One region of the Noviherbaspirillum sp. FW303-A3 genome, then DNA from elsewhere that is predicted to be linked to it. Evidence: predicted binding sites of a transcription regulator. Region 1 holds the regulator's gene; the other holds the start of a gene.
The links. Region 1 encodes FNR, which switches genes on or off when oxygen is low (the NO sensors DNR and NnrR bind a similar motif). Its sites were predicted from a motif close to TTGATNNNNATCAA; they were not measured.
Positions count from the first base shown of each region.

Region 2: AC3WOY_RS23685 (hemerythrin domain-containing protein) is a predicted target of FNR. The motif match lies at 3,666-3,679, and genes of this name have one in related genera.

Region 1 is NZ_JBYTAZ010000001.1:218,441-228,815, reverse strand. It holds gene AC3WOY_RS01095 (heavy metal translocating P-type ATPase) at 1-1,782, shown strand, start outside; gene ccoS (cbb3-type cytochrome oxidase assembly protein CcoS) at 1,792-1,989, shown strand; gene ccoN (cytochrome-c oxidase, cbb3-type subunit I) at 2,148-3,572, shown strand; gene ccoO (cytochrome-c oxidase, cbb3-type subunit II) at 3,587-4,204, shown strand; gene AC3WOY_RS01075 (cbb3-type cytochrome oxidase subunit 3) at 4,207-4,386, shown strand; gene ccoP (cytochrome-c oxidase, cbb3-type subunit III) at 4,379-5,308, shown strand; gene ccoG (cytochrome c oxidase accessory protein CcoG) at 5,423-6,817, shown strand; gene AC3WOY_RS01060 (FixH family protein) at 6,827-7,363, shown strand; gene AC3WOY_RS01055 (hypothetical protein) at 7,561-7,818, shown strand; gene fnr (fumarate/nitrate reduction transcriptional regulator Fnr) at 7,878-8,642, opposite strand; gene AC3WOY_RS01045 (class I SAM-dependent methyltransferase) at 8,898-9,806, shown strand; gene AC3WOY_RS01040 (hypothetical protein) at 9,807-10,214, opposite strand; gene AC3WOY_RS01035 (alpha-ketoacid dehydrogenase subunit beta) at 10,233-10,375, opposite strand, start outside.
Region 2 is NZ_JBYTAZ010000001.1:4,919,019-4,929,393, reverse strand. It holds gene ccmB (heme exporter protein CcmB) at 406-1,074, opposite strand; gene ccmA (cytochrome c biogenesis heme-transporting ATPase CcmA) at 1,068-1,703, opposite strand; gene AC3WOY_RS23695 (Crp/Fnr family transcriptional regulator) at 1,926-2,597, opposite strand; gene AC3WOY_RS23690 (c(7)-type cytochrome triheme domain-containing protein) at 2,997-3,554, opposite strand; gene AC3WOY_RS23685 (hemerythrin domain-containing protein) at 3,825-4,292, shown strand; gene AC3WOY_RS23680 (bifunctional enoyl-CoA hydratase/phosphate acetyltransferase) at 4,567-5,973, shown strand; gene AC3WOY_RS23675 (acetate/propionate family kinase) at 5,970-7,160, shown strand; gene AC3WOY_RS23670 (polyhydroxyalkanoate depolymerase) at 7,380-8,597, opposite strand; gene AC3WOY_RS23665 (methyl-accepting chemotaxis protein) at 8,764-10,375, opposite strand, start outside.

The DNA of each region.
Region 1 (10,375 bases):
CAGGGCGCATGGGCCAACCTGAAGAGCCGCGCGCTCGGCATGGACGTGCCGGTCGCCCTCGGCATTGCCGCAGCCTTCATCGGCAGTACCGTGGCGACATTCACCGGAGAAGGGGATGTCTATTTCGATACGGTGACGATGTTCATTTTCCTGCTGCTGTGCAGCCGCTACCTGGAACTGATCGCGCGGCGCAAGGCGGCTTCGGCGCTGGAGAAATTGCAGCATGCCTTGCCTGCATCGGCGGCGCGCATGCCGGGCTTTCCCCATGACCGGACGACGGAGACCGTGCCGGCCGCGCAACTGCGCGAGGGCGATATGGTGCTCGTGAAACCGGGCGAGGCCGTCGCAGCCGACTGCGTGGTGGTGGAAGGCAGCACCGCTGTCGACCTGTCATTGCTGACCGGCGAGAGCCGGCCCCAGCGCAAGGACATCGGAGACGAGCTTCCTGGCGGCGCGGTTAATGCGACGCAGGCAATCGTGGTCAAGGTGACCAAGATTGCAAGGGATAGCACGCTTTCGACACTCGTGAAACTGATCGAGCGAGCCGGCCAGGCCAAGCCGCAACTGTCGCTGTGGGCGGACAAGGTTGCCGCCTGGTTCGTCGCGGCATTGCTGGTGTTCGCCGTTGTCATCTTCGGCGTATGGCAGTGGATCGATCCGTCGCGCGCGTGGCAGATTGCCATCGCCGTACTTGTTGTCTCCTGTCCTTGCGCACTGTCGCTGGCGACACCGAGTGCGCTGGCTGCAGCGACAGACAGGCTGGTCAGGCAGGGCGTGCTTGCTGTCCAGCCACATGTCCTCGAAACGCTGTACCGGACGACGCATGTCATTTTCGATAAGACCGGTACGCTGACGCTCGGCAGGCCGGCATTGCGCGACGTCGCTGTGTTCGGCGGCAAAAATGCTGGCCACTGTGTGCAGGTGGCTGCGGCACTCGAAGCATCGAGCGCCCATCCGCTTGCCCATGCGATTGTCGAAGCGGCAAGAAAGTCGCGCGGCGAGGGCATGGAATCGGTGGCATCTGAGATCGTGCATACCGCAGGGCAGGGGATGGAAGGCGTGGTCGCGGGCGTGCGCTATCGCCTCGGTTCCGCCGCATTCGTTGCGGAAGTGGCCGGATCGGCAGCGCCGCATCCGGTCGGCGGGTTCACGCCGGTGTATCTCGGCATGGAAGGCCAATGGCTGGCCCGCTTCGATCTCGCCGATGAGGTGCGGCCGGATGCGAGGGATGTGGTCGCGCATTTCCGGTCGAATGGCAAGAAAGTCATCCTGTTGAGCGGCGACGAGGACAGCGTGACACGACGGGTGGCGTCGGAACTGGGCATCGAGACCGCGCATGGCGAATACCTGCCGGACCAGAAGCTCGCCTTCGTGCAAGACCTGCAGCGCGAGGGCGCGGTGGTGGCGATGGTCGGTGACGGCATCAACGACGCGGCCGTGCTGAAGGCCGCCGATGTGTCTTTTGCAATGGGCAGCGGGGCGGCGCTGGCGCAGACCCATGCGGATACCGTGCTGCTGAGCGGGCAAATTTCGTCCGTCGTGGATGCGCATCGCGCCGCCGCGCAGACCATGGCGGTGATCCGGCAGAACCTGACCTGGGCCACGATCTATAACATCGTGGCGATTCCGGCAGCGGCAGTCGGGGTGCTCAATCCCTGGATGGCGGGCATCGGCATGTCGCTCAGTTCGGCGATCGTTGTCGTCAATGCACTGCGCCTGCGGCGCATTCCTCGTGTACCATCGGCGTCCCCGGCAGGGCAGCAGGTGCTCAAGGCCGCTTGAAGGAATTGCATGGAAGCTCTCTATCTCCTCATCCCGCTCAGCATCGTGATCGTGTTCATCGCGATCTGGGTATTCTTCCGCGCATCGGACAGCGGACAGTTCGACGACCTCGTCGGGCCCGCCATGCGCATCCTGCAGGACGACGACCGTCCGCAGACTTCCGATTCCGCTGACAAAACTGCTTCCGAAATAGGCAAGAAGGACTAGATAAAAAGTACTGGTCCATAGCCATTCTCCCTATGAAAATGGCCTTGCGGGCAGAAGGGTTACCTTGATTCGGGTCAATTTGACTTGGGTCAAAGTTTTTCAAAACACGGAATCGTACTCTCCCTCCCATTCGTGTTACTAACCCTGGGAGATCGTACGTGGATACATCACTGAACTACAACTACAAGGTCGTGAAGCAATTCGCGATCGCTACTGTAGTGTGGGGCGTGGTGGGCATGTTGGTCGGCGTTTTCATCGCTGCACAACTAGCCTGGCCCGCACTCAATTTCGACATCGCCTGGTTAAGCTACGGCCGCTTGCGTCCGTTGCATACCAACGCTGTCATCTTTGCATTCGGCGGTTGCGCGCTGTTTGCCACTTCGTACTACGTCGTCCAGCGTACCAGCCAGGTACGACTGTTTTCCGACACGCTGGCCGCCTTCACCTTCTGGGGTTGGCAACTCGTCATCGTCGCCGCGGCTGTCTCCCTGCCGCTGGGTTTCACCTCGGGCAAGGAATACGCCGAACTCGAGTGGCCGATCGACATCCTGATCACATTGGTCTGGGTTTCTTATGCCGTGGTGTTCTTCGGCACGCTGGTCAAGCGCAAAGTACCCCATATCTATGTGGCTAACTGGTTCTTCGGTGCCTTCATCCTGGCTGTCGCACTGCTGCACGTCGTCAACAGCGCTGCGATCCCGGTCACCGCAACCAAGTCCTACTCCGCCTACGCCGGCGTGCAGGACGCGATGATCCAGTGGTGGTACGGCCACAATGCGGTGGGCTTCTTCCTGACCGCAGGCTTCCTGGGCATGATGTACTACTTCATCCCGAAGCAGGCCGACAAGCCGGTCTACTCCTACCGTCTGTCGATCGTGCACTTCTGGGCGCTGATTTTCACCTACATGTGGGCGGGCCCGCACCACCTGCACTACACCGCGCTGCCCGACTGGACCCAGTCGATCGGTATGGTGTTCTCGCTGATCCTCCTGGCTCCGTCCTGGGGCGGCATGATCAACGGCATCATGACCCTGTCCGGCGCATGGAACAAGCTGCGCAACGACCCGGTCCTGAAGTTCCTGATCGTTTCCCTGTCCTTCTACGGCATGTCGACCTTCGAAGGCCCGATGATGTCCATCAAGACCGTGAACGCACTGTCGCACTACACCGACTGGACTGTCGGCCACGTGCACGCAGGCGCCCTCGGCTGGGTCGGCTTCATCTCCATGGGCGCAATCTACTACCTGCTGCCGCGTCTGTTCGGCAAGAAGGAAATGCACAGCGTCCGCCTGATCGAAGTCCACTTCTGGGTGGCGACCATCGGTATCGTTCTGTACATCGCAGCAATGTGGATTGCCGGCGTGATGCAGGGCCTGATGTGGCGCGCGGTGAATGCCGACGGCACGCTGACCTACACCTTCGTCGAGTCCGTGAAAGCGACCTACCCGTACTACGTGATCCGCTTCGGCGGCGGCCTCCTGTACCTGACCGGTATGGTGATCATGGCCTACAACACGCTGATGACCGTGCGCGGCGCCAAGGCCGTTGATGCACGCATCCCGGCCTACGCGTCGCACGCTTGAATCAAGGAGCAGAAATGAAGAAATTTACCCATGAACTGATCGAGAAGAACCCCTGGCTGATGATCGCGCTGGTTCTGCTCGTGATCAGCGTCGGCGGTCTCGTGGAAATCGTGCCGCTGTTCTTCCAGAAGTCGACCACCGAACCGGTTGCCGGCCTGCAGCCGTACAACGCGCTGCGCCTGGCCGGCCGTGACGTGTACATCCGCGAAGGCTGCTACAACTGCCACTCGCAAATGATCCGTCCGTTCCGCGCCGAGACCGAGCGTTACGGCCACTACTCGGTTGCCGCCGAGTACGTGTACGACCGTCCGTTCCAGTGGGGTTCCAAGCGTACCGGTCCCGATCTGGCACGCGTAGGCGGCCGCTACTCCGACGAATGGCATCGTACCCACCTCGACAACCCGCGCGCCGTGGTGCCGGAGTCGAACATGCCGAGCTACCCGTGGCTCGCCACCACCAAGGTCGACCCGCAATCGGTCGCGCCGAAGATGGCGGCACTGCGCAAGCTGGGCCACCCGTACTCCGACCAGGAAATTGCAGACGCAGCGAAATCCGTCGAAGGCAAGACCGAACAGGACGCGCTCGTCGCCTACCTGCAAGGCCTGGGCATCCAGATCAAGGCGAAGAGGTAATCATGAGCTTCGAAAACCTGATCATGGACGCGCGCAATATCGTGACCGTGCTGAGCTTCCTGACTTTCATCGGTATCGTCTGGTGGGCATACAGCGCGCGTCGCAGCGCAGACTTCGAAACGGCAGCCAACCTGCCGTTCGCTGACGAACAAATGCAAGCTGCGGAGAAACAACATGGCTGACTTTACAAGTGAATTCTGGAGTATTTACGTTGCGCTGCTGACGATCCTCGGCATCGCCGGCTGCGCCCTCCTGCTGTGGCAGCAGTCCCGGGTCAAGATCCTGGTCGAGGCGGGCAAGGAAGCCGACACTACCGGTCACAGCTGGGATGAAGGCCTGTCCGAGTTGAACAACCCGATGCCGCGCTGGTGGATGTGGCTGTTCTATATCACCATCGTGTTCGGTGCGGTTTACCTGGTCCTGTACCCCGGCCTTGGCTCGTTCAAGGGCAAGCTGGGCTGGGCATCGACCGGCGAGTACCAGGAAGAGCTGAAGAAGGCGGACGCCGACTACGGTCCGATCTTCGCCAAGTACCAGGCGCAGGATCTCAAGACCGTGGCAGCGGACCCGCAGGCTCATGCGATGGGCGAGCGCCTGTTCCTGACCTACTGCGCACAGTGCCACGGCTCTGACGCACGCGGCAACAAGGGCTTCCCGAACCTGACCGACAAGGACTGGCTGTACGGCGGCGATCCTGACGTCATCAAGACGACCATCATGAACGGCCGTAACGGCATGATGCCCCCGATGGCTGCCGCAGTGGGTGGCGACAAGGAAGTGGAAGCGGTTGCGCATTACGTGCTCAGCCTCTCCGGTTCCACCGCGGACCCGATCAAGGCTTCGTTCGGCAAGGAGAAGTTTGCCGCCTGCGCAGCCTGCCACGGCGCAAACGGCCAGGGCAACCCGGCCATGGGCGCCCCGAACCTGACCGACAAGACCTGGCTCTATGGCGGCGGCGCGGAGACCATCATGGAAACGATCCGCAAGGGCCGTACCAATTCCATGCCGGCGTTCAACGAGTTCCTTGGCGAAGGCAAGGTGCACCTGCTGGCTGCTTATGTGTGGAGCCTCTCCAACAACAGCACCTCGGTAGCACAGAAGTAATTAGAGAACTTAGGCTCTAATCGCATGGCGGCAGCGGACAATCGCCGCCGCCATGCTTATTTCATAAGGTACCATTTCGGTCTCTTATGAAATAAAGATCAAGCGAGTCAATCAATGAGCGAACCGGCGCCGAAGGTTTCAGTCATTCGGATGTACAAGGCGCGCGAGGAAATCTATCCGCGCGAAATCAAGGGTTGGTATGCCAGCTGGCGCTGGGTGTGCGTCTGGCTGACGCAAATCGTGTTCTATGGCCTGCCGTGGCTGTCATGGAATGACAGGCAGGCCGTGCTGTTCGACCTCACCGCCCGCAAGTTCTACCTTTTCGGCATCGTGCTGTGGCCGCAGGACTTCATCTATCTTGCGCTGCTGCTGATCATCTGCGCGTATGCGCTCTTCCTCTTCACCGCCGTCGGTGGACGACTCTGGTGCGGCTATTCCTGCCCGCAGACGGTCTACACCGAAATCTTCATGTGGATCGAGAGCAAGATCGAGGGCAACCGCAGCCAGCGCATGCGTCTCGACAAGCAGCCGATGTCGGCCTCCAAGTTCGCCAAGAAGTCGGCCAAGCACCTCGTCTGGGGCGCGCTCGCGCTGTGGACCGGTTTCACCTTCGTCGGCTACTTCACGCCCATCCACGAATTGTCCGCTTCGGTGATGACACTGGACCTCGGTCCCTGGGAGTGGTTCTGGGTGCTGTTCTACGGCTTCGCCACCTACGGCAACGCCGGCTGGATGCGCGAGCAGGTCTGCATGTACATGTGCCCGTATGCGCGCTTCCAGAGCTCGATGTTCGACCCCGACACGCTCATCATCACCTATGACAAGGAACGCGGCGAGCCGCGCGGTGCGCGCAGCAAGTCGGCCGGGAAGTCCTCGCTCGGCGATTGCATCGACTGCTCGATGTGCGTGCAGGTGTGCCCGACCGGCATCGACATCCGCAACGGCCTGCAGTACGAGTGCATCGGCTGCGCGGCCTGTATCGACGCCTGCAACTCGGTCATGGACAAGGTCGGGGCGCCGCGCGGTCTGATCCGCTACTCGACCGACAATGCCATGCGCAACCACCTGTCGGACAAGGACATCCGCAAGCGCGCGACGCGTCCGCGCGTGCTGATCTACAGCGCAATCCTGGTGATCATCATTGGCGTGTTCTTCGGTTCGCTGTTCACGCGCACCGAGTTGAAGATGGACGTGATCCGCGACCGCGGCTCGATGGGACGCGAGGTCGAGGACGGCATGATCGAGAATGTGTACCGCCTGCAGATCATGAACACGGACGAAAGGCCGCACAAGTACAAACTGAGCGTATCCGGCATCGACACGATTGCACTTTCCACGCCGGAAGTGGTCGAACTGAATGCAACCGAATCGCGCGCGGTGCCCGTCCGGGTCCGTGTCGGCCCGGGCAAGGGCGAGAAGGGATCCAACAAGATCGCATTTGAATTGCAGGCCATCGATGATGAGAGCCTGCACGTAAGGGAAAAAGCGGTATTCATCGTGCCGCGTTAAGGAGATGACATGCAAGCTGCAGCCATGCCCCCGAAGATGAATGACCAACAGCCCTGGTACAAGCACCGCTGGCCGTGGCTGTTGATGCTGGGCCCCGCAGTCGTTGTCGTTGCAGGCATTTATACGACTTACCTCGCGGTGTCGCAACAGGATGCGCTGGTCGTCGACGACTACTACAAGCAGGGCAAGGCCATTAACCAGGACCTGAGCCGCGACCGCAAGGCGGCGGAGATGGGATTGGACGCTTCGCTCCGCTACGAGCCGGCGAGCGGCAAGCTGGTCGGCACGATCAGCAGCCAGAAGCAGCCGTTCTCCGGCAAGCTGTACGTGAGCCTGGTGCACTCGACGCAGCCCTTGAAAGATTTGAAACTCGAGACGACGGCCGACCGGCAAGGCAAGTTCGCCATTGCGATCCCGCTGCTGGATATCGCGCGGTGGAACGTGGTGGTAGAGGGCGAGCAGCGGGACTGGCGTCTGTCCGGCGAGTGGATGTGGCCGCAGCAGAAACAGGTTGATATGAAGGCGGACCAGACGGTCCAAGGGTAACTCCGAAGTAGGATATTGTCTTACGTCTGGCGACAAATTAAATGCTGGTGCACAATATCCGCAGTACGGTCGTTCTCATTCTCGTGAATGACGTTCCCGAATCTGGGAATGTCAATGGTTCGAAAGTGGGAAATGACTAGTGCTGGATCCCGGTACAGCTTTACACCGATTGTTCGGAGTGAAAGGAGGGTAGGTTGATGGCGCGACTAATGATGGTCGTCTTGTGGCCGTCGTTTCTGGTGGCAATCGTCGCGGAAGGTTTCTTCTTCTCGATGTTCGATCCCTACGACCTGTCGCTGTTCGGGACATACCCGGACATCAAGCCCCTGGCGGTCTACAGCATCGGATTCTTCTGCTTCTGGCTGTTTTGTTCACTTGCCAGCATGCTTACTTTCTACCTGATGGCCGTGCCCAATGAGGCGCCGGCAGGCAGGCGCAACTTCCGGGGCTTGTAAAAAACAAAGGCGAGGGCGCCATGCGCCGCTCGCCTTCTTTTTTGGCGGCTACTGCGCGCTCAGGCGCAGGACTGCGTCCCTTGTGCGACTGCCTTGAGGGTGGTCGGATCGAGCAATTCCAGTTCGCGGTTGTTCACCTTGATCCAGCCCTGCTTCTTGAACTTGGAGAGCAGGCGGCTGATGCTTTCGATGGTCAGGCCGAGATAGTTGCCGATTTCTTCACGCGTCATCCGCAGCTGGAAGCTGGTGGACGAGTAGCCGCGTACCGAATAACGTGCGGACAAATTCGTCAGGAATGCCGCAAAACGTTGTTCCGCACGCATATTTCCTAGCAAAAGCATGACACTTTGCTCGCGGGTAATTTCCTGGCTCATCATCCGGTGGAAGTGATGCAGCAGCGTGGGCATCTCGGCGAACAGCGCTTCCAGACGGGCGAACGGGATTTCGCACACTTCGCTGTCTTCCAGAGCAATCGCGTTGCAGTGGTGGCGGTCGGTGCTGATGGCATCCATGCCGAGCAGTTCGCCGGCCATCTGGAAACCGGTGATCTGCTGGTCGCCGCTCGGGTTGATCTGGTGGGTCTTGAAATGGCCCAGGCGAATAGCGTACAGGTTGGTAAAGGGATCGCCGACGCGGTACAAGTGGGCATCGCGGGGCACCTTGCGGCGGCGGCCAATGATCTGGTCCAGCTTCGCCATGTCCAGCTCGTTCAATCCCATCGGCAGACACAACTGGTGCATGCTGCACGCCGAGCAGCGGGCGCGCAGCTCATGCACGGTAGCGGTCTGCTGCTGCGGCGGCGGGAACGGGATAGTTTGTGTCATGTCGGCAGGATTTAGGCGGTGCAGTATCATTTTCGAGCCCTTTTCCAAACTTTAAGAATTATTGCTGTTATGGCCTTGAATTGAGCCAGGTCAAGCAATGTCATGCAAACCTCGTGCCACCTTGCGCAAAATAGGTGAACAGGATGGCAATCCCGGTGCATCTTGCGGAATTGGTTTTCGGACGCGGGACGATAATGTACAGCATTACGCAGGCTTCGCGCTTGCACCCATCTACCCACATCCACAGGGAGACACATGCTGACCGAACGCGAGATCGAGAGCTGCTATCTGGGACAATTCATCCCGCTGCACTACCACCACAACATGCTGATGGATGCCCGGCGCATGGACGGCTTCAAGGCAGCCATCGACGCCGCTGTTTTTCCGGGGGCAAAGGTGCTGGAGCTGGGAGGCGGCACCGGCGTGCTGTCATGGTTTGCCGCTGCCAAGGCAGAGAAGGTCTGGTGCGTCGAGTTCAACCCCGAGCTGGTTGCCGAGGCGCGCCGCCTGCTGGCGCGGAACAAGGGCGGGGACAGGGTGGAGGTCATCCACGCCGACGCCTTCGAATACCTGCCGCCCGAGCCGGTGGACGTCGTGATCTGCGAAATGATCCACGTCGGCATGCTGCGCGAAAAGCAGGTGCAGATGATTGAAGCATTCAAGCGCCGCTATCGCGCGCGTTTCGGCGGCAAACTCCCGGTTTTCCTGCCGGAGGCTGCCATCATGGCTGTCCAGCCGCTCCAGCAGGCATATGACTTCCATGGCTACCAGGCGCCGATCGTCCAGTTCCAGGAGCCTTCGCACATCCAGGCAGGCAGTATCGAACTGGCGCAGCCTTCTGTATACAGTGTCCTCGACTTCAGCCAGGACACGGCGGAGACGATCCAGTGGGAAGGGTGTTTCACGATGACACAGTCGGGCTGTGTCAATGCGCTGCGCTTCATCACCAAGAATATCCTGGCCGTGCTCATGAAGCAGGGCACGACCATCGACTGGTTGAACCATTACATGGTCCTGCCGCTGGGCGAACCGGTACAGGTCGATGCGGGCGACACCCTGCGCGTCAGTTTCCAGTACCGCGCCGGAGGATCGATTCCGTCGCTGCAGCAGGCCATGCGCGCAGAGTGCGTCGTCGTCGATGAACGCATCCTCGCCTACGCCTGATTACTTCTTCAGGTTGAGGAAGATGTTCGCCGCGAAGACCAGGATCCCGAGCGCGGCGACAATTTCCGAAAACGCGAGCACGGGGACGAGGGCACGCTGGCCGGCAACCACGAAGGCCAGCGATACCGCCATCACCGGCAGCGAAATGTTGTGCAGCCAGAAGTGCGCCTTCGCCAGCTTGCTTGCGGCTGCCAGCGGATAGACGCTGTAGACGAGTCCGGCGAGCGCCATCGTGGCCCAGCCCAGGAGGTTGATGTGGGCATGGACCGGACGCATCGTGAAATCTTCGCTGGCACCCATCATGATGCCAAGCCCGACGCCGACGATCAGGTAGAGGACGGCGAGCTTCAGCCAGAGTGCGCCTGCGGTGGAAAAGGCGGGTTGGGCGAGGGATGGATTGGTGTGCATGATTGTTCTTCCTTTCTTTCAGGCGAGTTGTTCTTCTTCGGCGGCATCGGAAAGTGTCTCGCGGCCGACAAGCCGGAGCGCCGCAGTGACGACGGCGTCCTGCTGTGGCATGAAGGCCTGTTCCAGTACATAGCTAGAGGGCGCGGGCGCATCGGGGCCGG
Region 2 (10,375 bases), 4.7 Mb from region 1:
GGCAATGCTCCAAGAAAAGTTTCGATGTCAGCCGGACCCTGTTCAAGGTCAAGAACCCCTCCGGCAGCTTTCCCAGTTTCAGGAATTTCGCTGACAGCATATCGCTGTCTGCCTTCGGATTCCACCGGATTCGCATTTTCCCGGGGGACCGGGCGGGATTTCGGCGTCTGACACTCTGCTGGTACAACCTGGCTATGCTAAAGCAATCGTTGTGCCACAGAGTTTCCGGTAGTACTTGTTTCACTCGGACAGTACATCCCGTGAACAGTTGCAACACGTACGGTTCGTGAATTATTTTGCAACAGCTGAACGAGGCGGCTGTGGGCGATGCGGGAACCGTTGGAACGGACGGACTCCTACACACCGGCAGGCGGGCAATGCCCTTTCCTGCCGGCCTGGCGCCGTTTATTCAACCGCAATCCGCAGCCCCGCTGCCGTAGCCCAAGGGGCCAGCGCAGCCGCACCGGCAAGTGCTCCACCCAGCAACAGCAGATGGGCAGTTGCGCCGACACCCGAGACTTCGGCGCCGACAGAGCCCGCACCGAAGATCAGGACCGGAATGTACAGTGGCAACACCAGCAGCGACACCAGCACGCCGCCGCCGCGCACGCCCAGGGTCAGCGCCGCGCCGATGGAGCCGACCAGGCTGAGGACCGGCGTTCCGAGCAGCAGGCTCACGAACAGCACCGCAACCGATGACGACGGCAGGTCGAACTGCACTGCCAGCACCGGGGCGAGAAACACGAGGGGCAAACCGGACACGATCCAGTGCGCGATTACCTTGCCGATGACGATGATGGTCAGCGGCTCGGAAGACAGCACCATCTGCTCCAGCGTGCCGTCGGCATAGTCGAGCGCAAACAGCCGGCCCAGCGCCAGCATCGATGCGAGCAGTGCGGCCACCCACAGGATGCCGGGCGCCATGGTGCGCAGCAGTTGCGGTTCCGGCCCGACGCCGAGTGGAAACAGGCTGGCGACGATGATGAAGAAGAACAGCGTGGTGAGCACGTCCGAGCGGCGGCGGAACGCCAGCAGCAGGTCGCGCCGGATGACGCAGATCAGGGCATTCAGCATATCCGCCCCTCGTTCATGTCCAGGCGCAGCGCGCGCTTTGCCGAAAGGTCGATCTCCTGGTGCGTGGTGTAGATGACCATGCCGCCGCCGGCGAGATGCTTGCTGATTGTGCCGCACAGTGCCGCCACGGCGCTCTTGTCGAGAGCGGTGAAAGGTTCGTCCAGGATCCAGAGCGGCATGCCCAGTCCGAGCGACAGCCGGGCGAGCGCCACGCGCTTGCGCTGCCCTTGCGACAGCGCGCGCGTCGGCAGGTCCGCGGCACGGCCCAGGCCGAGCTGCTGCAAGGCCGCGTGCGCCTCGTCTTCGGTGACCGGCGCGCCGGCCAGCGTCGTGGAGACGACCAGGTTTTCCCACGCCAGCAGGTCGTCCTTCACGCCGTTGGCATGACCGATGTAGACCAGCTTGCTGCAGAACTCGTCGCGCAGGCTGCGGATGTTGCGGCCATTCCAGCGCACTTCTCCGGCCGCCGGCACGGCCAGGCCGCACAGCATGCGCAGGAGGCTGGTCTTGCCGCTGCCATTGGTGCCCGACACCCACAGGGCATCGCCGGGCTGGATATCGAAACTGAGATCGGCAAAAAGCTGCAGGTCGCCGCGAACGCAGGTAAGGCTATGGGCCTGCAGGCTCATGCGCGGCCTTTCCCGTGCCGGAGGACACGAAGTATCGAGAAGGACATGGATGGGTATTTGTTAAGCGTATTGCCGGAATGCATGCACATTACATGCCACGGCTCGCAATTATATGCGCAGACCAAAAGCGCAGCCCGGATGCAGCGAAGCGGAATCCGGGGGAAGTGCGCCATGCATTCCCCGGATTCCGCTTCGCTGCATCCGGGCTACGGGTGGTGAAGCTTACGCGCTCAGCAGCGCGCCAAGCTTTTCATAATCGAGAATCTTAATGCGGCGCCCCATCACCGTGATCAGCCCTTCAGAAGAGAAGTCGTGCAGCAGGCGCGACAGCGTCTCGGGCGTGAGGCTCAGGCGCGATGCGATGAGCGTCTTGCTGGCGATGAGTTCGACCGTATCCCCGGCCTGGTACTGACTCTGGCGCAGCAGGTAGCCGGCGAGGCGCTGCTTGGCCGTCTGCAGCGAATAGCTTTCGATGTCGCGCGTGAGCGTATAGAGCTGGCGGCCGACGCACACCATGAGCTCCTGCGCGAAGGTGAAATTGTCCTTCGCTACTTCGAGGATTTTCTCGCGCGTGGTGTGGACCAGCATCGAGTCGGTGGTGGTCTTCACGAAGGCGAGATGCGCGCGGTCGAGCAGCATTTCGCCCAGGCCGAAGCACTTGTTCTGCCCCAGGATCGCGAGCGTTTTCTCGCTGCCGTCCTTGCGGTCGAAGCCGATCTTGACCTGGCCGTAGACGACGACGTACACGCCCTTGGGCGCATCGCCCTGGTTGATCACGCAGGTGTTCGTCGTCGCGCGTATCGGTTGCGTTGCCGACGTAACCTCGTCCAGCTGCCGCTCATCCAGCATGCGGAACAAGGATGTGTTGGCAAGAATGCGTTTCAGGTTTTGCATGGAATCTTCTCGCGGCGATCGAGCACGTTCAAGTCTCATTCTCGGTCCTGCATCAGTTGAGTAATGTGTTGTTTCGCCATTTAGCTGCTGCATCGCTCCCTCCCTCTTCCGCGGGTATTTCACACTGCTGCTGGCGTCCTTTCCTACGGGAACCACAATGCAAGATGCGGGCCAGCTCCAGGAGAAAAAAAGTGTCGATATCGGGTGCCGCGCATGTCATCAGAAGCACAACGAGGCTTGTCGCATATCAACGTGAAGGCAAGGATATCGATCCCCTTCGGTTTTTTAATGATCTAGATCAATTTTCCCCAACTGCGCTTTGCGTCTGGGAATTTCGCGTAAAAACCCGGGAAAAAACACGCGATTTTCGTAAGCCTCGCGTAAGCAACCGCACATGGATTACCACCACTGCTTGCTGTTCGCGTGAGGAACACTGTGGCAACGTTCGCAGGAGTTGTGGGTGACGAATGCGACGCGGTCGTGGCATACGCCGCAGTACTGCCCACGGAAGATCTTTTCCATCGAAATCTCGTTCGCCCCCGCCTTGGGAATGAACAGGCTGTCATGGCAATTGCTGCATGCCAGCCATTCGGTATGCGAGTTATGCGGAAAGCGCACCCACGGCATTTCCTTCGTGTTCTTGAGAATGATGTCGAGGTTCAGCACCTGGTGCGGCTTGCTGTTCGTGAGATCCGTCCGCGGCTTGATCGCACCGCTGCGCAAGGCCCCCATCCAGTCGACGGCACCGCGCTTGTCCAGGGGAAGCTGGGCGCGCATTTCATCGCCCTTCTGCAAGGTGGCGTGATCGGGATTGCGCGGGTCGTAGAAGCGATTCTTGTCCGCGCCCTCGTCCGCCGTGATCGGCGGCGCCTCGTCGGCCGCCTCCTCCTCGATCCTCACCGTCGGCTCCACCGTCGCCTTGCGGAATTGAGAATGCGCCCCTTTCTGCACGGACATCACAAGCAGGCAAGCAAGGAACAGCAAGAGGAGGTGGCGAATGCGGGGCATGAGAGGGAAGAAAGACAGCGATATCCGTCCAGACTATATCGATGCCCATCGGCATTTCATTTGATTTGCATCAACGGCGACCGGCTTCCCGAAACCGGCAATCATCGCTGCCGCCTTGCAACAATCCTGTCAATGGCAGCGAGTTCGAAAATACCTATCCTGGATCAAGGAATCCGAACTTCGCATGCGAAAAAATGCAATGATCACGGAGCCTCGACCATGGACACCATTTGCGCTTACCTTAAACATGACCACCAGCGTTGCGACGACCTGTTCGACCAAGCGGAGAACAGCGTTGCGCAGCGCAACTGGAAGGGGGCTATCGACAACTTCCGCAAGTACCAGGATGTGCTGCGGCAGCACATCCGGATGGAAGAAAAAGTCCTGCTGCCGACCTTCGAGCAAACCCTCCAGGGAGGGGCCGAACCGGTTGCCATGCTGCGCTCGGAGCACCGGCAGATCAACGGCATCGTCAACCGCATGTGGGAGGCGATACAGCGCTTCGATCCGACCGACTATGCGCTCCATGCAGAGACCCTGACTCTCCTGATGCAGCAGCACACGCTGAAGGAAGAAGAGATGCTCTATCCCCTGCTCGACCGCGCCCTGGCGTGCAAGCGGAGCAAGATCATCAGCGCCATGGCCGAGTACCTGCAGCCTGCCGCCCCCGACTTCGCCGCAAGCTGACACCGCAGCCTGCCAGGTGGCGAAGATTCGTTTGAACTTCGCTCGCCCGCCAACCTCTATGCATCGGCTCTTGCCGCTGCACATCATTCGGCATGCTCCTTGCTTGAATGCCGTCTGGAATCGCACCACGACAATGCAGTCATGAAGCGGTCACTGTTGAACGACATGATGTGCGATCGCCATGCCAATTGCGCATCTCGTCCATGAGACGGGAACCGGCATGTTGCCGAATGCATGCGACACCATCGCATACAGTAAATCACCATTGAAACTTATGAACGACTTATCTTTGCAATACATCGAAAACGTCACCTACGATGAACTGACCATCGGCCAGTCCGCCCGTCTCGTGCGCACCCTTGCCCTGACGGACATCCAGGCGTTTGCCGCCGTTTCCGGCGACTACAATCCCACCCACCTCGACGCCGAATACGCCGTACAGACCCTGTTCCATGGCGTCGTTGCGCACGGCATGTGGGGCGCCACCCTGATTTCCAGCCTGCTGGGCACGCAATTCCCCGGCGCCGGCACCGTCTATGCAGACCAGTCCCTGCACTTCATCCAGCCGGTACGCGTCGGCGACACGCTGACGGTGATCGCCACCGTCACCGGCAAGGAAGACGCGACCAAGCGCGTCACGCTCGACTGCCAGGTCATCAACCAGAACGGCACCGTCGTGCTCTCCGGCACGGCAATCATCCTCGCCCCGACGCAGAAGATGCGCCGCAAGGCGGTGAACGTGCCCCAGGTGCGGACTTTCGATCCGCAGGCGCGCTTCGACGCCCTGCTCTCCAGCGTGAGCCACCTGTCCGCGGTTCGCTGCGCGGTGGTCCATCCCTGCGATAAAGAGTCGCTGCGCGGTGCGTTGAATGCTGCGCACTTCGGCCTCATCAATCCGGTGCTGATCGCCCCGGAATCGAAACTGCGCGCCGTTGCCGAGGAAGCCGAACTCGATCTCGGCGGCTTCGAGATCATCTCGGTCGAACACAGTGTCGCCGCCGCCCAGCGTGCCGCCGAAATGGCCGCCGGCGGCGAAGTCGAAGCCCTGATGAAAGGCAGCCTGCACACGGACGAACTGATGAGCGCCGTGGTCACCACGCGCGCGCTGCGCACCAAGCGCCGCCTGTCGCACGTCTTCCGCTTCGATGTGCCGATGTACGACAAGCCGCTGCTCATCACCGATGCGGCGATCAACATCAAGCCGACGCTCGAGGAAAAGGCAGACATCATCCAGAACGCGATCAACCTCGCGCACGCGCTCGGCACCGAACGCCCGAACGTGGCGATCCTGTCGGCGGTGGAAACGGTCAACATCAAGATGCAGTCCACGCTGGACGCCGCTGCCCTGTGCAAGATGGCTGATCGCGGCCAGATCAAGGGTGGCGTGCTCGACGGCCCGCTGGCCTTCGACAACGCAATCTCGATGGAAGCGGCGCGCATCAAGGGCATCGAATCCTCCGTGTCCGGCAATGCCGACATCCTCGCCGTGCCGGATCTCGAATCCGGCAACATGCTGGCCAAGCAGCTCGAATACCTGGCCGGCGCCACGACCTGCGGCATCGTGCTTGGCGCCCGCATTCCGATCGCCCTCACCAGCCGCGCGGACAGCGCCAATGCCCGCGTGGCATCCGCTGCGCTGGCGCTGCTGCTTGCACACCAGAACAGGAAGGTGCAGCCATGACGAACGACGCCATCCTGGCGGTCAACGCCGGCTCCTCTTCCCTGAAGTTTGCACTGTATCCGCAGAACGGCACCGAGATCGGCCCCGCTCCCTTGTCCGGCAACATCGAAGGCCTGGAAGCCGGCGGCTCGCCGCTGGTCAAGATCTCGAGCAAGGATGGCAGCAGCAGCGAGACGCTCGACGCCGGTGAAGGCACGCCGCACGAGCGCGCGCTCTCCGCCCTGCATGCGGTGCTGGAGCTCCATGCCAAGGGCATCCGCATCACCGCGGTCGCGCATCGCATCGTCCACGGCGGCGACCGTTTCGCGGAATCCGTCGTGCTCGACGGCGACACACTGGCCTATCTCGACACCCTGTGCTCGCTCGCACCACTGCACCAGCCGCACAACCTGGCCGGCGTGCATGCCTTCCGCAAGCACTTCCCCGACCTGCCGCAGATCGGCTGCTTCGACACCGCGTTCCATGCCACGCTGCCGGAGACGGAATACACCTTCGCGCTGCCGAAGGAACTGCGCGAAGAAGGCATCCGCCGCTACGGCTTTCACGGCCTGTCGTATCGCTACGTGACCGACCGCATGCTGGAAAAGACGCCACGCGCCAAGGAGCGCATGATCATCGCCCACCTCGGCAACGGCGCCAGCGTCTCCGCAGTCAAGGACGGCAAGAGCGTTGCCACCACCATGGGCTTCTCGGCGCTGGACGGCCTGATGATGGGAACCCGCTGCGGCACCATCGATCCGGGGGTGCTGCTGCACCTGCTGCGCCAGGGATGGAACTGGGAAAAGCTGGAGCGCACGCTGTACCGCGAATCCGGTCTGCGCGGCGTCTCCGGCGTGTCGGCCGACATGCGTACGCTGCGCGCCAGCGACGATCGTGGTGCGCAACTTGCCATCGACATTTTTACCCACCGCCTCGTGCGCGAGTGCGGCGCGCTGAGCGCATGCTTGCGCGGGCTTGACGTGCTTGCCTTCACCGGCGGCATCGGCGAGCACGACACCGCGCTGCGCCAGCAGGCCTGCGATGCGCTGTCGTATCTCGGCGTGAAGATCGATGCGCAGGCGAATCAGGAAGCGACGCGCGATGCGATCATGCCGATCCATGCGAAGGACAGCACTGTGGAGATCTGGGTGGTGCCGACGGATGAAGGCCGGGTTGCGGCGCAGGATGCGGCGCGGCTGATCCGCTGACCTTATTTTTTCCTTGCGAATGCATGGTGCGCGAGGCGCACCCTACTTCTCCCGGCACAACTCGTAGGGTGCGCCTCGCGCACCGTGGCACCAGAAGAGAAAACGGCGACACAATGTGTCGCCGTTTTTTCGCGCCTTCCCCAGATCAGCCGGGGAGCCCTGCCGCACACGTCCTCTCGCACACAGCCGACACCTCCCGCCGCAGCGGAACCAGGCCCCTTACCCGTTATGGGCGCGAATGAACGATGAAACGATCGGGCAGATGTTCTCGCGCCAGCGGCGGCCGGAGAAGATGCCGTAGTGGCCGCTGTCCGGTTCCACGTGGTGCTTGCGATGCGCCTCCGGAATCGACGAGCAGAGCTTCTGCGCCGCCTCGGTCTGGCCGATGCCGCAAATATCGTCCTTCCCGCCTTCGACCGTCAGCAACGCGACGTTCTTGATGTCCTGCGGACGCACCAGCTTGCCGTCCACTTCCCATGTGCCGTTAGGCAGCGAGAAATCCTGGAAGACGGTCTTGATCGTATCGAGGTAGAACTCGGCGGCCATGTCGAGCACCGCGTTGTATTCATCGTAGAACTTCACATGCGCGTCGACGGGATGTCCGTGTGCGCGGTCTTCATAGAAGTGCAGGTAGCTTTCCATGTGCTTTTCCGGATTCATGGCAATGAATCCGGCATGCTGCAGGAAACCCGGGTAGACACGGCGCCCGGCGCCCGGATAGTTGAACGGCACGACATCGATCACGGTGTTTTCGAACCAGTCGTACGGACGGTCGTGTGCGAGCTTGTTCACTTCGGTCGGGGAGAGGCGTCCATCGATCGGACCGCCCATCAGCGTCATGGTGCGCGGCTGGATATCGCCTGCGGTCGCCATCAGCGACACCGCCGCCAGCACCGGGACGGTCGGCTGGCAGATCGCCATCACATGCACGTCGGGGCCGAGCATGCGGATGAAATCCTGCACGTAATGTACGTAGTCGTGCAGGTGAAATGCCCCCTCGGAGAGCGGCACCATGCGGGCATCGACCCAGTCGGTGATGTAGACGTCCTGCTCATGGAGGAGTACGCGCACGGTGTCGCGCAACAGCGTCGCATGGTGGCCGGACAGCGGCGCCACGAGCAGCAGCTTGGGCTGGTTGAGCGGCGTGCGCGTCTTCTTCGCGAAGTGCAGCAGCTTGCAGAACGGCTTGTTCGCAACCATCGTTTCGTCGATCTCGACAAAGTGACCGTCCACCGTGGTGGATTCGATATTGAAACTCGGTTTCTTGTAGTCCTTGCCGATGCGGTGGAACAGTTCCGCGCCTGCCGCGATGTTTTGCGCGAACGGCGTGTAGGCAAATGGAGAAACCGCGCTCGTGAACAAATGAGAAACGGCGTCAGCCCATTGCGCCATCGGGCTGATTGCAGCGTGTTGCAATTCATGGATCTGGTACAGCATTTTTATGTCCTGACGTATTCAGTACTTCATTCAAGGATTTGCCATCAGGAAAATGCAAGGAGCATGCCACCCGGCAAGCATGGATCGCCGCCATGAAAAAAAAAGGCCGCCTGCGAACAGGCGGCCAAAGGGCTTTCCCTACAGGAGGGAGAGGAGACAACGGGTATTAGAACTCCATCCAGTCGTCGGTGCCGGTACGGCCGACAGCGGCAAGCTTGGGATGGCGCGGCGCGATAGCAGTGCCGCCGGCAGGGGCGGACACCTTCAACGGCGCTACGGTGCTGGCAGCAACCGGCTCTTCAGCCGCCGGGATTTCCAACGGTTCCGAGAACTGCTCGAGCTTGAATACATTGACGACCTGGGCAAGGTTGGAAGCCTGTTCCTGCATCGCTTCCGCAGCAGCCGCCGACTGTTCGACCAACGCAGCGTTCTGCTGCGTAACTTCGTCCATCTGCGTGATCGCCTGGTTGATCTGTTCGATGCCGGCGGTCTGCTCGTTGCTGGCGGAACTGATCTCGTCCATGATGTCCGTCACGCGCTTGACGCTGGCGACAACCTCATGCATCGTCGCGCCGGCCTGGTCGACCAGTTTCGAACCAACGCCGACCTTGTGCACGGAATCCTCGATCAGTGCCTTGATTTCCTTGGCAGCACCGGCGGAACGCTGCGCGAGGTTGCGCACTTCTGCTGCCACCACTGCAAAGCCTCGTCCCTGTTCGCCTGCGCGTGCCGCTTCCACGGCGGCATTGAGCGCCAAGATGTTGGTCTGGAAGGCGATACCGTCAATGACGCTGATGATGTCGGAAATCTTCTTTGCAGACTCATTGATCGAGTGCATGGTCTCGACAACCTGCTCGACCACTTCGCCGCCCTTGACCGCGACTTGCGATGCGGACTGCGCCAGCACATTGGCCTGGGCGGCATTGTCGGCGTTGGCCTTCACGGTGGACGTCAGCTCTTCCATCGACGATGCGGTTTCCTGCAGCGAGCTGGCCTGCTGCTCGGTGCGCGAGGACAGGTCCAGGTTACCACTGGCGATCTCGATCGATGCGGTGGTCATGGTTTCCGTACCCGAACGCACTTGCGACACGATGCTCACCAGGCTGCCGTTCATTTCCTTGAGTGCCTGCATCAGCTGGCCTGCTTCATCCTTCGACTTGACCTGCACGTCGCCGGTGAGGTCGCCCTGCGCCACGCGGCGTGCGACATCGACCGCTTCGTGCAGCGGACGGGTAATGCTGCGAGTCACCAGCCATGCGGCGCCAAGGCCGAGCACGAGTGCCGCGCCGCCCAGCGCCCAGGTCAGGATCAGCGCGCTCTTGTAGGAGGCATGCGCTTCCGTCACCGCAGTGTCGGCCATCTTGTCCAGCATGCGGACCAGTTCGTCCATCGCGCCCAGCCACTTGCGCTGGTTCGGCCAGACTTCATTCACGAGCACCTTGACCGCTTCTTCCTGCTTGTCGTCATTCAGCAGCTCGACCACCTTGTCGGTCAGCGGCTCGGTCGCGTCCTTGGCGGCGGCGATCTTGGCCAGCACTTCCTTGCCCTTTTCATTTGCCGCCATCAGGCGGTCGAGGTTCTCGACATAGGAGGCGTATTCGTCGCGGTCGTCGAAGATGCGGTCGGATTCGCGTTCCTTCTGCTTCTCGTCCGTCATCAGCGCGAGGTTACGTGTGGCGAGACCGATGGAAAGCACCGATTGACGCATTTCGAACGCAGCCTTGGTCATCACATTATTCTCGTTGACGATGCCATCGAGACTGCGCTCGATGGACGCC